DNA from 4 places in the Exiguobacterium sp. PHA03 genome. Region 4 is predicted to be linked to each of the others. Evidence: riboswitches for the same ligand, from Rfam matches in the RefSeq annotation. Region 4 holds a riboswitch; each other region holds the start of a gene.
What was found. Region 4 has a riboswitch for thiamine pyrophosphate ahead of thiD (bifunctional hydroxymethylpyrimidine kinase/phosphomethylpyrimidine kinase). Riboswitches for the same ligand answer to the same signal wherever they lie in the genome.

Region 1: linked by a shared signal. The riboswitch ahead of Q7C19_RS04735 (ECF transporter S component) and the one ahead of thiD (bifunctional hydroxymethylpyrimidine kinase/phosphomethylpyrimidine kinase) in region 4 are both predicted to bind thiamine pyrophosphate.
Region 2: linked by a shared signal. The riboswitch ahead of tenA (thiaminase II) and the one ahead of thiD (bifunctional hydroxymethylpyrimidine kinase/phosphomethylpyrimidine kinase) in region 4 are both predicted to bind thiamine pyrophosphate.
Region 3: linked by a shared signal. The riboswitch ahead of Q7C19_RS02610 (thiamine phosphate synthase) and the one ahead of thiD (bifunctional hydroxymethylpyrimidine kinase/phosphomethylpyrimidine kinase) in region 4 are both predicted to bind thiamine pyrophosphate.

The regions. Positions count from the first base shown of each region.
Region 1 covers NZ_JAUTYQ010000001.1:888,849-893,061, forward strand. The annotation lists gene Q7C19_RS04725 (GNAT family N-acetyltransferase) at 1-1,091, shown strand, start outside; gene Q7C19_RS04730 (50S ribosomal protein L25/general stress protein Ctc) at 1,383-2,054, shown strand; TPP riboswitch at 2,150-2,249, shown strand; gene Q7C19_RS04735 (ECF transporter S component) at 2,349-2,921, shown strand; gene Q7C19_RS04740 (ABC transporter ATP-binding protein) at 2,918-4,213, shown strand, end outside.
Region 2 covers NZ_JAUTYQ010000001.1:275,880-280,092, forward strand. The annotation lists gene abc-f (ribosomal protection-like ABC-F family protein) at 1-586, opposite strand, end outside; gene Q7C19_RS01420 (DUF1002 domain-containing protein) at 864-1,745, opposite strand; TPP riboswitch at 1,939-2,045, shown strand; gene tenA (thiaminase II) at 2,119-2,814, shown strand; gene Q7C19_RS01430 (hypothetical protein) at 2,866-3,174, shown strand; gene Q7C19_RS01435 (glycoside hydrolase family 3 protein) at 3,206-4,213, opposite strand, start outside.
Region 3 covers NZ_JAUTYQ010000001.1:508,156-512,368, reverse strand. The annotation lists gene thiS (sulfur carrier protein ThiS) at 1-92, opposite strand, end outside; gene Q7C19_RS02615 (FAD-dependent oxidoreductase) at 89-1,033, opposite strand; gene Q7C19_RS02610 (thiamine phosphate synthase) at 1,030-1,623, opposite strand; TPP riboswitch at 1,706-1,808, opposite strand; gene nagZ (beta-N-acetylhexosaminidase) at 1,865-3,085, opposite strand; gene Q7C19_RS02600 (OsmC family protein) at 3,082-3,507, opposite strand; gene Q7C19_RS02595 (MFS transporter) at 3,698-4,213, shown strand, end outside.
Region 4 covers NZ_JAUTYQ010000004.1:117,858-122,070, reverse strand. The annotation lists gene Q7C19_RS14430 (murein hydrolase activator EnvC family protein) at 1-286, shown strand, start outside; gene Q7C19_RS14425 (murein hydrolase activator EnvC family protein) at 489-1,766, shown strand; TPP riboswitch at 1,831-1,941, shown strand; gene thiD (bifunctional hydroxymethylpyrimidine kinase/phosphomethylpyrimidine kinase) at 2,058-2,861, shown strand; gene thiM (hydroxyethylthiazole kinase) at 2,842-3,609, shown strand; gene thiE (thiamine phosphate synthase) at 3,599-4,213, shown strand, end outside.

The sequences.
Region 1 (4,213 bases), on a different contig from region 4:
TACCGATGTTGTTGTCGCGCGCAACATACGAACGATCCGTCATCGCGGATGTCTTACGTCCCCTGCATTTTCTAGCCGGTCCGGTCGAGGTTGCGCCGACGGTTCGTCAAGCGGCGCAACAAGCACCGCGTCCACATCGGACGGCCTCGATGCGGCAGCTCGATCAAGATTTACGTGGCCGAATGTGTCAGTTGCTGGATTTGCCACATGTCTCGATGGCCGTCGGCAGCGGTACGCTCGCCAATGATATTGTCGCGCAACAACTCACTGGACATGGATTGATCCTGAACGGCGGCGAGTTCGGTCAACGCTTGATTGATCACGCGTCACGTGCCGGCAAGTCCTTTGATGTCCATACGCTTCCCCCCGGTCACCCGATCGACTTGAAGCAACTCGCTCATCAATTGAGGCAAACGGCATACAACTGGATCTGGTTGACGCATTGTGAGACGTCAACGGGTGTTCTCTATGATCTTGATGCAGTAAAAGTGCTGTTAGATCAACGAACCGCACTCGTCGTCGATGCGATCAGCGCTGTTGGAACCGGACGTTTCTCATACGCTGGTTGCAAATTCGTCACGACTGTTTCCGGGAAAGCGATTGGTGGTTTACCGGGTCTTGCGTTCATTGGTCACGCAGATCGCGTCCTACCTTCTCTCTGTATTCCCCGTTATCTGGATTTAGGACTCTATGCGGAAGGGGTTGCCTTTTCCGGCTCGTCGAACCTGTTGCTTGCCTGTCAGGCAGCGCTTGATGCCCTCGATCTTAATCAAGCAGCAATCAAGATGACCTATCTCGAACAAGCCGTCCGCGCAACTGGATTCCAACTCCTCGCACAACAAGAAGCACAAGCGCCGGGAATACTGACGATCGTTCATCCGTCCGCAACCGCTTTAGGCGACGCTCTGCGCATTCAGGGGTATCACGTCCAGTACGAAAGCGACTATCTCGTTTACAATCAGTGGCTGCAAATTTCGACGATGGGACAGACGACGATGCGGCAAATTGAACGCCTCGTTCGTGTTTTAGTTCGTGAAAATCAACGAATCATCATAAAGAATGAAAAAAACGAAAGACCTCTTAACCCCTGATTTCAAGCGGTTTGGAGGTCTTTCGACTTCAAAAAGATAAAAAAAGAGGTTTATGGATTTAAAACATAGGGGTATAAACTCATTAGCACCGCATCAAACCGGTGACTTACTCACACATGTTTCTCAATATCAGCGTAATGACCTGGGAGAGAAATGCAAAGTCACGAAAGCGTCAGATTCATGAGAGTCTGAAACCGATTGTCTTAGCATGATTCATATTGTTCAGGATTCGTCCTGCTCCTACATTCATTACCTTTTGAGGGCTATACCAAATTCAAGGGGGAAATGAACATGTCAGTTAATTTAACAGCCGAAAAACGCGAGGTACGTCCACGCTCACTCCGTAAACAATTGCGTCATGAAGGAAAAGCTCTTGGCGTCGTGTATGGTTACAAAGTGGAAAGTACACCAATCGCATTTGAAGAAAAAGAATTGCTTAAAATCGTCCGAGAAAACGGTGAAAACGTCTTGATTTCACTCAAACTCGACGGTAAAAATATTAACGTCTTGATCAATCGCCGTGATATGGATGTCTTCACACCAACAGTCGATCACGTTGAATTCATCGCCGTGAAAATGGATGAAGAAACAGAAGTCGAAGCAGACGTTGTACTTGTTGGCGAAGCAGCCGGTGCAAAAGTTGGTGGTTTCCTATCACAAACACTCTTTAAAGTAACAGTCGCCGCTACACCAGATAAATTACCAGAGAACGTCGAAGTCGACGTCACGAACCTCGAAATCGGCGATTCGATTTCTGTAGCCGATCTTCCAGAACAAAAAGATTTCCGCATCGTTACAGAAGGCGATATTCAAGTCGCAGCTGTCGTCGAATCGACACTCGAGCAGGATCTTGAAGAAATCGAGGAAGCAGAGGCACAAGCAGAAGCTGGCGAAGACAACGAAGCGGAAGCAACAGAAGCGTCTTCAGAAGAAACAGCTGAAGAGAACGAAGACAATAAATAAGTCGTTTAACGATACGCCCTTTGCGGCGTATCGTTTTTTTGTGTCTTGACAACAGACGCTGGATTGCCTAAAGTGAACAGCGTATCACCTATTACCATATCCACTAGGGGAGCCCAATTGGCTGAGACGATTCACTTCGGACCCTTCGAACCTGATCTAGTTCATACTAGCGTAGGAAAGTGGAGCGATCACATCCAATGACTCCTGCTGCGCGCAGTTTTTCTGAGGACCGCTCTCTTTTTTACGGAGGGCGGTCTTTTTGGCGTCTCCCCCATTCAAAGGAGGACGTATCTAATGCAACACTGGAAAATGAAAGAAATCATGGTCATGATGATGCTCGCCGTCGCTTGCGGCGTCATCTATCTTGGTTGGTCAACACTCTGGTTGCCGATCTCAGCGATCTTCGGTCCTGTCGGTGCCAACTGGATGTTTGGCATCTGGATCATTGCGAGTCCGCTCGTCGCAGCAATCATTCAAAAGCCAGGTGCCGCTTTAATTGCGGAAGTCGTCGCGGCAGCCGTCGAACTGTTCACAGGTAGTCATTTTGGTTTATCCGCTCTTCTGATCGGAGTCTGCCAAGGACTTGGTGCGGAACTCGTCTTCGCGATGACGCGTTACCGTCGTTATGACACATGGACCTTGATGTTATCGGGTGTCGGAGCCGCGATTGGTAGCATCGTTTATAGTCTAATCGCGAACGGATTCGGTTACTACACAACGACGACGTTGCTTGCGACAACTGGCTTACAATTGATCAGCGGCGCATTACTCGGTGGCTTGCTTGCAGCCATTCTCGTCCGTCGCCTTGTTGCGACTGGTGTCTTGAACGGGTTTGCGGCAGGACGTGCGAAACGAGAAATCGCATGATTACTGTCGACGACCTCAGCATCCGCTATCCCGGTCAGATGAAATCGGTGCTCAATCATGTATCGCTGACGATTGAGCAAGGGACGACCCTTCTGCTCGGACGAAGTGGTAGTGGCAAGACGACATTACTTCATGCCCTTGCCGGACTGACACCGGAAACGATTGAAGTCGAACAGACTGGTACCGTTACCCGGTCCGGTTCGGTCGGAATCTTGTTTCAAAATCCAGAAGAACAGTTCTGCATGGAGACGATCGGACGCGAAATCGCTTTTAGTTTAGAAAATCGCTCGATTCCGCGCGTGGAGATGGATGAACGAATTGAACGCTTACTCGCACTCGTCGGTCTCCCCCTCCCCTTCTCGACACCGATCGCGAGTCTATCCGGTGGAATGAAACAGCGTCTCGCGCTCGCAGCGGTCCTAGCACTTGAGCCGACGATCTTATTACTCGATGAACCAACGGCTCAGATTGATCCAATCGGACAACATGAGCTGATGGCGTTGATTTTTCGGATTCAAAAAGAACACGATTTAACGATCGTCTTGATCGAACACCAACTCGATGTCTGTTTGTCGTACGTCGACCAGGTCGTCTTGCTTGAGGACGGATCGATTACTGCGACAGCAGATCCACGGGATCTGTTCCCCCAGGATTACAAAGAGCTTCAAACGAAAGGTATTGCCGTTCCCTCTTTGTATCCGTATACGTTAGAGACATTACCCATAGATGGACCGCAAGCGGCGCGACTTCATGTGCCTTCCCCCGTCGCTACAGCTGGTCGCTCTTTATTACACGTCTCTGCATTATCGACGAAAGCACCATATCCGCTGACCGATGCGACATTTTCCCTGCAGACAGGAGAATGGGTGATGCTGCTTGGGGCAAATGGATCCGGGAAAAGTACATTGCTTGCGACACTCGGGCGGTTGCTTCCCAATCGTGGAACGTATCAGCTCCAGGGACGTCCGGTTCATCGTTACTCCCGGCGTCGCTTTTATGAGCACGTTGGCTATGTCTTTCAACAACCGGATCTGCAGTTTCTTAAGCTGACGGTCGAAGCGGAAATCGACTGGAGCCACCGGGCAGCGACGAACGTTAAGCGCGCGGCGTTGCTCGAACGGCTGGAACTGACATCTGTCAAACAGCAGTCACCACTTGCTCTTAGTACGGGGCAACAACGACGGCTCAGCGTCGCAACGATGCTCGGACAAACGAAAGACTTATTGTTGCTCGATGAACCGACCTTCGGACAAGATGGATTGACGACACGACGCTTAATGGAACAGTTACAG
Region 2 (4,213 bases), on a different contig from region 4:
CGGCAGCTAAATCAAGATGGTTCGTCGGCTCATCAAGGATTAGGAGGTGTGGTTCCATCAGCAACATGCGACCGAGGCAAATCTTCGTTTGCTCACCGCCGCTCAACTGATGGAAAGGGCGAGTGAGTAACGGACGTAAATGTAATCCGTTCACCATGCGCTCGATCTTCGAGTCGAGTAGATAGCCATCTTTTTGTTCGAATGCATTTGTCGCTTCCGCATATCGAACGAGTAGTGCATCCAGATCATCTGGCGCTGTCGCCATCAAAAGCTCCAACTGTTGCATCCGAGAACGGATTGCGAGGATCTCTTCAAACGCCGTCCAAAGGACGTCGAGTCCGGTCATTGTCTCGGCATAAGTGGGAAGTTGTTCCAAGTAGCCAATCGTCAAACCGTTCTTTTGATAGATGACGCCACCGTCCGGTTGGTCAAGGCGAGCAAGTAAGCGGAGTAATGTCGTTTTACCACTCCCGTTTCGTCCAATCAGACCGACACGATCGTGTTCGTTTAAGAAGAGGGAAACGTCCGTTAAAATCGTTTCGCCTCCGAATTGTTTTGTCAGATGTTGAATGTCGCAAATCATCATAATAAGTTGATCCTTTCGCGCGCATTAAAAAAAGGGAGAGCGCAAATAGCACTCTCCCTAGTGTGTGAAAGATGCGCTTTGCTGTATTTTTCAATCATGAAGTTCTAAAAAAGGGCAGACGGGTGCCTTAGAACGCCATTCCATGAAAAATCGCGCGCAACAGATACAATTGTTCCATTAACCAATGTTTGCACGCAGCAAAGTCCATCATTTCACACCACCTTTCGTTTCAGATACAACCAGTTTACCATTATCTTGTTAATTGAGGAAGTCTGAATTATTTGAACACACCAGCAATCGAACTGAAGAAGTCACTCAGACCATCAAATAATTTAGCGAAGAATCCTTTTGTCTCCTCGGACGTTGCAAACGCATGGATGTCTTGACCAGCATTTTTCAGTCCACTCTCGATTTGCCCCCAGTTGATGTTCGCTTGCTCCATTTGATTGAATAGATTCGTCAACCGATCCATCTGTGCATCAGACAGTTGGATGTTGTTGTTTTGAATGACTTGGACGATCAGGTTTTCGATCTCGACTTTTGTTTCCGGTTTTTGATTCGCGATTTCGGCCTTGATCTCATTCATCAAATCAGCGACTTTATCTGTCCCGACTGTCTTCCCGACGTCTGATGTGACCGATAATTCTTGCTGTGCTAAATCTTTCCGTTCGTCACTCAGCTTGATTCCGGTCTCAGCCGAAGTTTGATCATAGGCTTTCATGATTCCTGTCAGTGCCGATGTTCCAGTCACTTTATAAGGAGAAGTGATCGTGATGTCGGCATCTTTGACACCTGCCGTGACGAGAGCGTTCAAATACATATCCTTCGTCACCCACGTGATGTTTTCCGTCGCAACGGAAAGTCCGTCACCTTTTTCCGTCAATTCGATCTTAGCGGATGAATACATGTTGCCGCCCTTTTGTGACTGGGGGATGTTTTTCCCGAGGTATTTTTCTTCGTCTGCAGAGGTTGCGATGATCGGTGTGATACCTTCCGGTGCATTGAGACGTGAAAGCACCCAAGCCTTATCTTTTGCGCCGAGTGACTCACCGAGAGTGACGATCGTCTTATCGACGACCTGCTCGGCGGATGCGGCTGTCGGAAGTAATAAAGCAGAAGCAATAACGGCTGACGCCATGATTTTTGTTGGTGTATGCATAATGAAATCCTCCAATTGTAAGTAACAGAATGAATTATAGTATCAGGTACTAAAATTAGTGTACGAGAACGAAAGAAGTTCGGAATCGGTCTGTAGATGGAGACGATATCCGCCTTCTGACACTCCATAGTATAGCGAAAAGAGGACAACTTGACTTCCACTTTCAGCATGCTATAGTGGATTTGAATCGAATAATGACCACTAGGGGAGTCGGTAGGCCGACTGAGACGAACGAAGACGTTCGGACCCTTTGAACCTGATTAAGTTCGTACTTACGGAGGGAAGTGGCGTCAAGTCTTGTTCTTCTTGCGCCATGCCCGTGTGTTTCGGGGTGGTGTTTTTTTCGTTTCATAAAAACGAGGAGGATGAGATCATGACATTCACACAAGAAATCAAACAAGCAGCACAAGCGTATTGGGACAGTAGTTTTACGCACCCATTCGTTCAAGGAATCGGCGAGGGAACGTTACCGCTCTCGAAATTTCGACATTATGTCATGCAGGATGCGTATTACTTAAAACACTTTGCGAAGATTCAAGCGAAGGCAGCGTCAAAAGCAGATGACTTTGCGACGATCGCGACACTTGCCGAGCACGCGACTTCGACATATGGGGCAGAACTGAGCTTGCATCAATCATTTTTCGAGCCGCTCGGTATCACGGAAGCAGACCTTGAAGCATTTGAACCGGCACCAACGGCATATGCTTACGTCTCACACATGCATCATGCGAGTGAAGGGACGCTTGGTGAGACGATTGCTGCCATCTTGCCATGTTACTGGTTGTATTATGAAGTTGGACAACAATTATTGACGTGTACACCGGATGAAAAAATCTATCAGCAATGGATTGACACATATAGTTCGGAATGGTTCGAAAAGGTCGTCTTTGAACAGATTGCGCGGCTTGATGCGTTGGCGGAACAAGCAAGCCCGACTGAACGAGAGCGGATGAAACGGCATTTCGTGACGAGCTGTTATTATGAGTTGCTGTTTTGGCATATGGGATGGACGGAAGAGACGTTTACGTCGATTTACGAGACGATTCCAGCTCGCCCGGTATCTTCTTAAACCAGTAGATGGTAGAATTAGGAATACCATCTAGTGAAAGTAGGGATTGGAATGGAAATCATAGTCATCGCACTCGTGATCCTCGCGGCATATGTCGTGCAACAGGTGCTCGGAAAAGTGAAAGTTAGATTTGTTGGGTACATCATTCCCATATTGATGGCGGTGTACGGCACATATGCTACGATTCAGAATTTTCAGGTGTTGCTTCAGTTTGGTTTTACAACGGGGAGAACTATCGCAACTGTCCTGGTCGTCGTCCTCTATGCTTCGTTGACTTATTCACTTCATCGTGTCTACGAGCGTGCGAAAGCAGAAACTGAATCTTCATATCAATTATTAAAAGACCGAGGCATCCTTTAAAGGAGTCTCGGTCTTTTGGTGTATCATGTTCTCATTTTTTCCAATTTTTAAAGCCGTCACCGAATTCGAGATGCAGTTGATCGGTAAAGATACCGTTCTGAAAGACCGGCACATCAACTGGTAAGGTGCCTTGCGGTTTGAGCGTTCCGAAGATGGCTCGAATACCGGCAGGAAGATTTGGTCCCGCTGATTTCAGATTGCCTGCTTCGGAGTCCGGTCCGTTCGGATCCCCTTTAAAACCATAGACGAGGACGTGTGCCGGTGCGTCCGGTTGAACGGCGACATCGTATGGATTGCGGAGGCTAAGCAAGACGGATGGTATATCTGTTTGTTTCGCATACCGGAAGATTGAAGCCGGAATCGCTTGTTCTGGTGCAGTAGGCAGTAGTTTGGCACTCGTATTGACGTTTGAACCGACGATGATGTAATCTGCTGCATCGAGTTGTGCCCGTAGTGTCGGGTTTTGGTCGAGCGGTAGCGTAGTAGCCGAGTAATTCGCTGTCGTTACGTGCCAGTTCCGGTTCTTAGACAGGGAAGCAATCGTCTTTTTCATACTGTCCGTTTGATCCGTCGCAGGGGCAATCACAAGAACATTTGCATTTTTTTTCGGCTTGAAGGGTAACGTCCGTTGATCATTTTTCACGAGTGTGACCGCGGCTTCCGTCATCGCGCGTTCTTTTACTTTATGTTCGGGACTACCGACGATTTGGTTCGCTTGCGCGAGTTTATCTGCTAAGGATGTCGTATCCGTCGTGCCATTCCATATTCCGCGTTCTGCCTTCAGCGTCAGGATCCGCTCGACCGATTGATCAATCCGTTCCTCTGACAGACGTCCGTCTTTGACTGCCGCAATCACGTCCTTGAAAATCTGGTCGAGTTTTGTGACATCCTGCTCGGAACGAAGAATCGTTGGCATGAGCGCGATGTCGACACCGGCGTCAAATGTTTTCAGAACGGCTTCTGATTCCGTAAAATTGTCGGCGATCGCCTGCATATTCAATGCATCCGTGATGACGATGCCGTCGTAGCCGAGTTTTTC
Region 3 (4,213 bases), on a different contig from region 4:
AGTTTTTCCCCTAAGCCAAGTTGCGTGAGCATGTCCTCAATCGTCTCAATCTGTTCAATGGTGTGGTCGTTGCCGTTAATCGTAATATTCATCGGACTTCCTCCTTTAGGATCAACCGTAATGTGTTTGCCAAGACTTCCGCTGTCGCCGGTGCGAGTAATATGCCATGCCGATGATGCCCCGTCGCTATAAAGATCCGACGGGATGAATCGGCGACTCCGATATATGGCAAGCCGAACTCTGTTTGTGGTCGTACGCCTGACCAGACTTCTTCGATGACAGCATCACGGATCGGTGGATAGAGACGCTCTGCTGCTTGAAGCAGTGACGTGACTCCTGCGACACTAACACCGATCGTCTCGTCGTGCGGTAGTTCGGTCGCACCGATCAATATCCGTCCGTCCGCTTTCGGTACGAGGTAGACGGCGTCATCAAACAGGATCGAGCGTAACGGCTGACCCGCGAGACGGACTGCGAGACACTCCCCTTTGACCCCATATGTCGCAATCGAAATGCCAACTGTATCGAGCAAGGCTTGGGACCCGCGTCCGGCAGCAACCGTCACCGTTCGTCCCGTCCACGTTCCCGTGTTCGACTCAACCCTAATGAAATCATTACTCTCCTCGATTCGCGTGACGTCCACCTGTTCTTCGATTGGTACCCCACGATTTCGTAAGACATGCATCAATGCAGTCGTTAGTCGTCGCGGGTCGATTTGACCGACCGATGGAAATAAGTATTCTTGCCCATTTTGTTTCAATAAAAATGGTTGTTCCCGGTAGCCACAATCGATCCCGGTCTCGCGCGTGAGGCGTCGCGCAAGTAACGGATACAGACGGCGACTTCGCGCGGCAAGCGTATGCAATTCTTCTCTCAGCTCGATGTCCGTCGCAAGCATCCCGGCAGCCGCCCGACTCGTCCCTTGTCCGCATGTTCCGCGATCAAGGACAAGAACGGATTCGTTCTGACAAGCGAGACTGTAAGCAAGCGTCAAACCGATGACTCCACCACCGATGATGATGTGATCCGTCATACCCGTACCCCCTGATAACGCTGAATGGCAGCATGCGGGTCCGCTTGACCGAGAATACCGGATAAGACGGCGATTCCGCTTGCACCGGTCGCTGCGATCTCAGGAATGCGATCAGGAGTGATCCCGCCGATTGCGATGACTGGTTTCGTCGTGAAAGTGACAACTTGCTTCAAGGCATCGATCCCTCGCGGTGGCACGTTTGGTTTCGACGCTGTCGGATAAATATGACCGTAAAGCAGTCGGTCGGCTCCTTCCGCTTCCGCTGCAAGTGCTTCTGCCAGAGAGTGGACGGATTTCCCGATGATGAGATTCGGAAAGTGTCGCCGAACATCGCAGACACGTAAGGAACGTCGCGTCAATTGCACACCGATGCCAGCGACATGGGCGACGTCGACCCGGTCGTGAACGGTTAATTGATCAGACGAATACCCTTTTGCAAGGAGCGCGTCAATCAGATCTAACAATTCTGTTGCCGACAAATTTGGTTCTCGAAGATGAAGCTGATCCGTATATGGTTGAAGCGATTGAAAGGTTTCCACTCCATCGCGTGGATTGATGGATCCCGTCGAAATCAGATGTAGACGCATCATGTTCTTCCTTTCCATACGAAAAAGGACCACTCCCGATGTTGAAGGGAGTGGTCCGAAAATGCGCTGAAGCGCTAAGGATATCTAAGGTTTCGAGCCACTTCCCTCCGCTAGTACGAACTAGATCAGGTTCAAAGGGTCCGGATACTTCCGTCTCAGTCTGCTGCGAGACTCCCCTAGTGCCTTTTCGTGTTTAATTGGCTTGCCCCATTAGTCTAGCATGAGTCGCTTTGCTTCGCTAGTCCTAGTTGAGCGCTTCCACTTGCTGAACAAGCTCCGATTTCGTCGGTCGCTGTTGCTTCTGGCTGTCGGCATAGGTCTGCTTCAGCTTCAGGATCCGCATCACTTTAGCATCGAGCATCTCTGACGACAACGTTTTTTCTTTAACGGCTTGCATCACTTCGGTGTGGACCTTCGGATAGGCACCTGCTTCCGAAAACATCGCCATATCTGCTCCATTGACAAGTGCCTGGCGTGCCGCTTCCGCGAGACCATATCGTTTCGTGATCGCCCCCATGACAAGGTCATCCGTGATGATGACACCCTTGAATCCGAGTTGTTGACGCAAGAGGTCAGTCAAGATCGGCTTCGAGAGCGAAGATGGATTTTGATCGTCATACGCGGGATAGAGAATATGGGCGACCATCACCATCTCGGCGCCCTCTTGAATCGCTTCTTGGAACGGTAACAGTTCCGTTCGCTTCAGTTCTTCCTTTGATGCTGTCACTTTCGGCAAACCGACATGGGAATCGACACTCGTATTGCCGTGACCGGGAAAATGTTTGACGACCGGAATCGTTCCCGTCTCTTGCATCCCATGCATCAGGGCCGTACCGAGAGTCGCGACGGTCTTTGGATCAGCACTTAACGCACGGTCGCCGATGATTGGATTGTTCGGATTGCTATTGACGTCAAGGACCGGTGCGAAGTCCATGTTGAACCCATAAAATCGTGACAGGTGACCGAGCGTACGTCCGACATCTTCCATTTTTGCAGCATCTGCACCTTGCGCCATCCGTTGACTAGTCGGGAGACGTAATCGTTGATCCGGTACCCGGCTGACCCGTCCGCCCTCTTCATCAACCCCGACGAAGGCATACGGTTTTTGGTTCGTTTCTTGAATGGCACGCGTGAACGTCAAGAGTTGATCTTCTGACGTAATATTCCCACCAAGCAGTAAGACCCCACCGATCGCATGCGTCTGCAACAATTTCCGGTCAGCTGCTGAAAGTTCCGTGCCGGCAACTCCGATATAGAGCAATTGATCGATCTTTTCTGACGTCGACATCGCTTCAAGTTGTTGCTTTAATCGTGCTTGTTGTTGTGCTTCCTTTGTCGGCTCAGGCTTTGATTTCTTCGCCTCCGTCGGTTGCTTCGTTGCTGGTTGTGATGGTTTCGTTGGTTCCGTCGTCTCCTGCGCACACCCTGCAAGCAACAGGCAACCGATCAGTGCTACTTTCTTCACAAAGGATCCTCGCTCCGGACACCATTGATGGAATAATAGACGGAAATCTCAGCGTTCAAGGATTGCGAGACCGAACAATATTTATCTTTTGATAACGAGATGGCGCGACGGACCTTATCTTCTGGGAGATCACCTTCAAGCCGGTAATGAATCGAGATCGACGTAAAACGCCGCGGATGATCCTCTGCCCGTTCCCCTTCGATATCCATTTCGAAATGAGTAATCGTCAAGCGCATCTTCTCTAAAATCGAGACGATGTCGATTCCAGTACAGCCGGCAACGGCATGTAGTAGCAGTTCAGTCGGTCGTGGTGCTTGATTTTCGCCACCGTTCTCCGGTGCTGCATCCATCGCAAGATGATGCCCTGATTCCGTCTGTCCACTAAACCCCATCTGTTTGTTCCATGTCACTGTCGCTTGCATCGTTTCCACTCCTTTGTCAGTAGTCTTCATCTGTAGTATACGCAAAAAACAGCAAGCCTGGAAATTCTCACGCTATTTCGAATAATGGTTCTTTTCCCGAATTCTCGCTTTGCGATACCCGACGAAATCGTTTCATGCTATCCTGTTACTCATAGTTTCGCGCGCAAGCGCCAGAATTGAGGAATCATCCATGTCACCTACTACTCGTTTAAGTCGACGCGATTGGCTGTTGATCGCCACGTTGTCGCTCCTGACGTTCGTTCTCGGAACAAGCGAATTCGTCATCGTCGGGATCCTCGCTGAAATCTCCTCAGCTCTTAATATCACGATCGCAACAGCCGGTACGCTCGTCTCGGCATTTGCCATTTCCTTTGCGATTGGTACACCAATTGTAATGTCGCTGACCGGTCACCTGGAACGGCGTCGCCTGATCCTACGTCTGTTACTCGTTTGGGTCTTACTGAACCTTGCCAGTAGTTTTGCTCCAAGTTACGAAGTATTGCTCGCAACCCGCATCCTGACTGCCATCCTGACCGGTGTCTTGATCTCGCTCGCAATGGTCGTCGCAAGCGATGGCGTACCTGTCGCGAAGCGCGGTGTCGCCGTTTCGTTCATTTTTGGTGGTTTTACACTCGCGAACGTCCTCGGTGTTCCGATCGGTACGTTCATCGGTCAACACGCTGGCTTCGCAGCCACGTTTTGGCTG
Region 4 (4,213 bases):
AGCTGCAACAGGAACAGTCATTACAGCATCAGGTGGTGGTCCTTACGGAAACCACATCATGATTGCTCACCAATTAAACGGTAAAACGTACACAACATTGTATGCTCATATGAGCGCACTCAATGCTCACGCAGGTCAACGCGTCAGTCAAGGTGAACAAATCGGTTTACGTGGAAGTACTGGGAATTCAACTGGTCCACACTTACACTTTGAAATCCACGTCGGTGGATACAGCTATAGTGCAACTGGTCCAGCTAGCTCAGTGAACCCAATGACGATGTTTTAAACAGTAAAGAATCGTTGCTTATGCAGCGGTTCTTTTTTTGCGATTTTCAAAAAATAAATGATTATATTACAAAAAAACGTTTTCATTTGAAATGTAAATGAAATTTTTTTGAAACGATTAGGGTGCTATAATCTATTTCAGATATGAGAGAAACTTGAATACTATAATAAAATATGAAAAACATAAGTGAGGAAAACGATATATGCTAAAAAAACTAATTTCTACCATTGTTTTAGGAGCATTACTTATAACAGGAACACAACCAATTGCAGCAGCAACGATCAAAGAAAAAAAGGCTGAAAATGCCGCAGAACAACGTAAATTAGAAAAAGCAATTAAAAAACAAGAGTCGAAAATTTCGAAAGAACAACGTCAAATCAATCGAATCGATGCAGCGATCAACGAAAAGATTTTTCAGATTTCCGAAAAAAATAAACAAATCGAGAAATTGAATTTGCGAATCGATGAATTAAAAGCAGACATCGTTCGCTACGAAGAGATGTTGAAAAAACAAGAAGAACTACTCGGTGATCGTCTACGTGTCTTCCAAGAAAACGATGGAAACTCAATCAAATGGGAAGAAGTCATTTTTGGATCGAAGGATTTAGGTGATTTATTTAGTCGTGTCATGGCAGGGAAAAAAATCGCGGAGCAAGATGATAAAATGATTTCGGATTACATCGCAACCCAACAAAAGCTAGCGGAAGCAAAACAAGCGCTCGTTGAAAAAAAGGCGGAGCAGGTTGAAGAGAAGAAAACATTAATCGAACAAAAAAAAGCGTTGAAAGTTCAAATGAAAGAACGCAGTGCTACGCTTAAAAAATTACGAAAAGGTAAGACGAAGTTTACGACAGAACTTCTAGACGCGAAAGAACTACAAGCCACACTTGAAGCTCAAGAACGTGCGATTGCGGCAGCGAAGGCAGCAGCTAAAGCAGCGGCTGAAAGAGCAGCAGCCGAGAAAGCAGCAGCTGAAAAAGCCGCTAAAGCGAATGCTCAAGCAGCAAAACAAGCAGGTAAGAGTTCAGAATCACCTACTTCAGTTGCCCCACCCGTTGTTTCGAGCGGTGGGAAATTCGTTCGTCCATCTTCTGGTGGCGTATCACAAGGGTTTGGACCAGCAAGCGGTGCGAACGGCTATACGTTCCATAATGGTGTCGATTTCAGTGGTTCGGTCGGCTCACCAATCGTCGCAGCAGCAGCTGGAACGGTCATTACAGCTTCAGGTGGTGGGCCTTATGGAAATCACGTCATGATTTCTCACTTCCTTGACGGGAAAGTCTATACGACAGTCTACGCTCATATGAGTTCATTATCTGTTCATGCAGGACAAACAGTTTCTCAAGGTCAGCAAGTTGGAACACTTGGTAGTACTGGGAATTCAACAGGACCACACTTGCATTTCGAACTACATGTCGGAGGCTATCAGTACAGTGCCTCTTCTCCTCTGAATGCAGTTAATCCATTAGCATACCTATAATTCAAAACGAGCTTCGGCTCGTTTTTTTCTTGCCGCTATGCTACAGTTAAGGCGAAATGAATACTTGAGCAACTAGGGGAGCTGGAGGAATCCGGCTGAGAGGAAAACCAATCTGTTTTCGACCCTATTACCTGAACTGGATAATACCAGCGTAGGAAAGTTGAGCCGAACGAATACCGAAATGGTTGGATAACGATTTCGTATAGCGTCGACTGCTTTTTTACAGCGGTCGACGCTTTTTTTTGTCGGTAACAACTCCCTTACATTGCTCGATGGAAAGGTGAGAAAAATATGAAACATGTATTGACGATTGCGGGATCTGACTCCGGTGGTGGAGCTGGAATTCAGGCAGATTTAAAGACATTTTCGGCATTGGGCGTTTATGGGATGAGTGTTTTGACGGCGGTAACGGCTCAAAATACACTGGGCGTTCAAGCAGTAGAAGAGTTATCATCGGAAATCGTTGATGCCCAATTAGCTTCAATCTTTTCAGATATTCGTGTGGATGCTATCAAAATCGGTATGGTCTCGAATGCACAAACGATTCACGTCATTGCAACACATCTTCGCAAACAGACAGTTCCGATCATACTAGACCCTGTCATGGTCGCAAAAGGCGGGCATGCCCTATTGCGGACGGAGGCAGAGGAAGCACTAATCGCGGAGTTACTGCCACTTGCGACACTCGTCACACCAAATTTACCGGAAGCAGAGCGCTTAACAGGGCAGTCAGTTACTAATCTAGAGGAGATGCGACTGGCGATGCATCAGTTGGCTATGAAGACTGGAGCCGTCTTGCTAAAAGGTGGACATCTACCGGGAGCTGCCACGGATTTATTATGGGACGGGCAAGAGGAATACCGTTTCACATCAGATCGGTTAGATAATCAACATACTCATGGAACAGGCTGTACCTTATCTGCAGCGATTGCGGCACGGATGGCACTTGGAGAAGCTTTACCGGACAGTGTACGTCAGGCCAAGAAGTATGTTACAGAGGCGATTCGTCATGGATTTGCTCTCGGACAAGGGATTGGACCGACACATCATTTTCATTCACTTTGGAGGGATACACATGTTTACGACCATTCTTAAACACAAACCACTCATTCATCATTTGACGAACACAGTCACGATCAATGATTGCGCCAATGTCACACTCGCCGTTGGCGCATCTCCAGTCATGGCGGAGGATATTCGCGAAGTGGAAGAGATGGTTCGACTTGCGCAAGCTCTTGTCTTGAACATTGGAACAATTGATGCAGACATGCAAGCAGCTCAACGACTCGCCGCAAGCGAAGCGAGACGCTTGAACGTTCCGATCATCCTTGATCCAGTTGGAGCGGGAGCTACATCATTGCGTACGTCCTTTTCAAAAGAATTGAGTAGACTCGGATGTACGGTCGTTAAAGGAAATGCTTCAGAAATCAAGACATTGCTTGGGGAGAATGGACGAACAAAAGGAGTCGATGCTGCTAGTGATGAGATCATGGATCGAGAAATCATTCGTGCATTCGCTCGTAAACAAAAGTCCGTCATTGTCGTCACAGGTCCAATCGACTACATCACGGATGGCATGCGCGAAGTGGAACTACAAGTAGGTACGCCGCGTCTCGGAGACGTCACAGGTACGGGGTGTATGACAGCTTCTTTGATTGCGAGTTTTCTTGGTGCAGGATATTCTGCGTTTGAGGCAGCAGTCCACGGAACATTTATCATGGGAAAAGCAGGAGGACAGGCAGCATCAGAAAAAGGTCTAGGTAATTTCAAACGAGAGTTGTTCAATGCAATCAGTCTGATGACGGAGCAAGATTTGATGGAGGTGGTAGAACATGTCAATTGATTATTCCATTTATGCGGTGACAGATCGTCGATATCATCCGGGAGTTGCAATCGAAACGGTCGTTGAAGAAGCGATTTTAGGTGGTGCAACGATTATACAATTACGGGAAAAAACAGCGCAGGGAAAGGAATTCTTCGAACAGGCAGTCCGGTTAAAGAGATTGACGGATCGTCATGATGTTCCTTTGATTATCAATGACCGAATTGATATTGCGTTACTTGTCGGAGCTGGTTTGCATATCGGACAAGAAGATATTCCTCTAACCGCAGCGCGCCGTCTCTTACCGAACACTGTGATCGGCGTATCGGTAGCAACCGTCGCGCAAGCGATTGAAGCAGAACGAGATGGAGCATCTTATTTAGGTGTAGGTTCTCTATTTGCGACGTCATCGAAAGCAGACGCCGACTCGATGTCACACACGATGCTTCAAGCGATTCGCGAAGCCGTGCGCTTACCTTTAATCGGCATTGGTGGAATTACGGCAACGAATGTCGCTTCTCTTCCTATCCCATTAGAAGGATATGCGGTCATCTCGGAAATTTTTGCTAAAGAAGATCGACGACGTGCTGCACAACATATGACAGATGCTGTATGGGAATGGCAT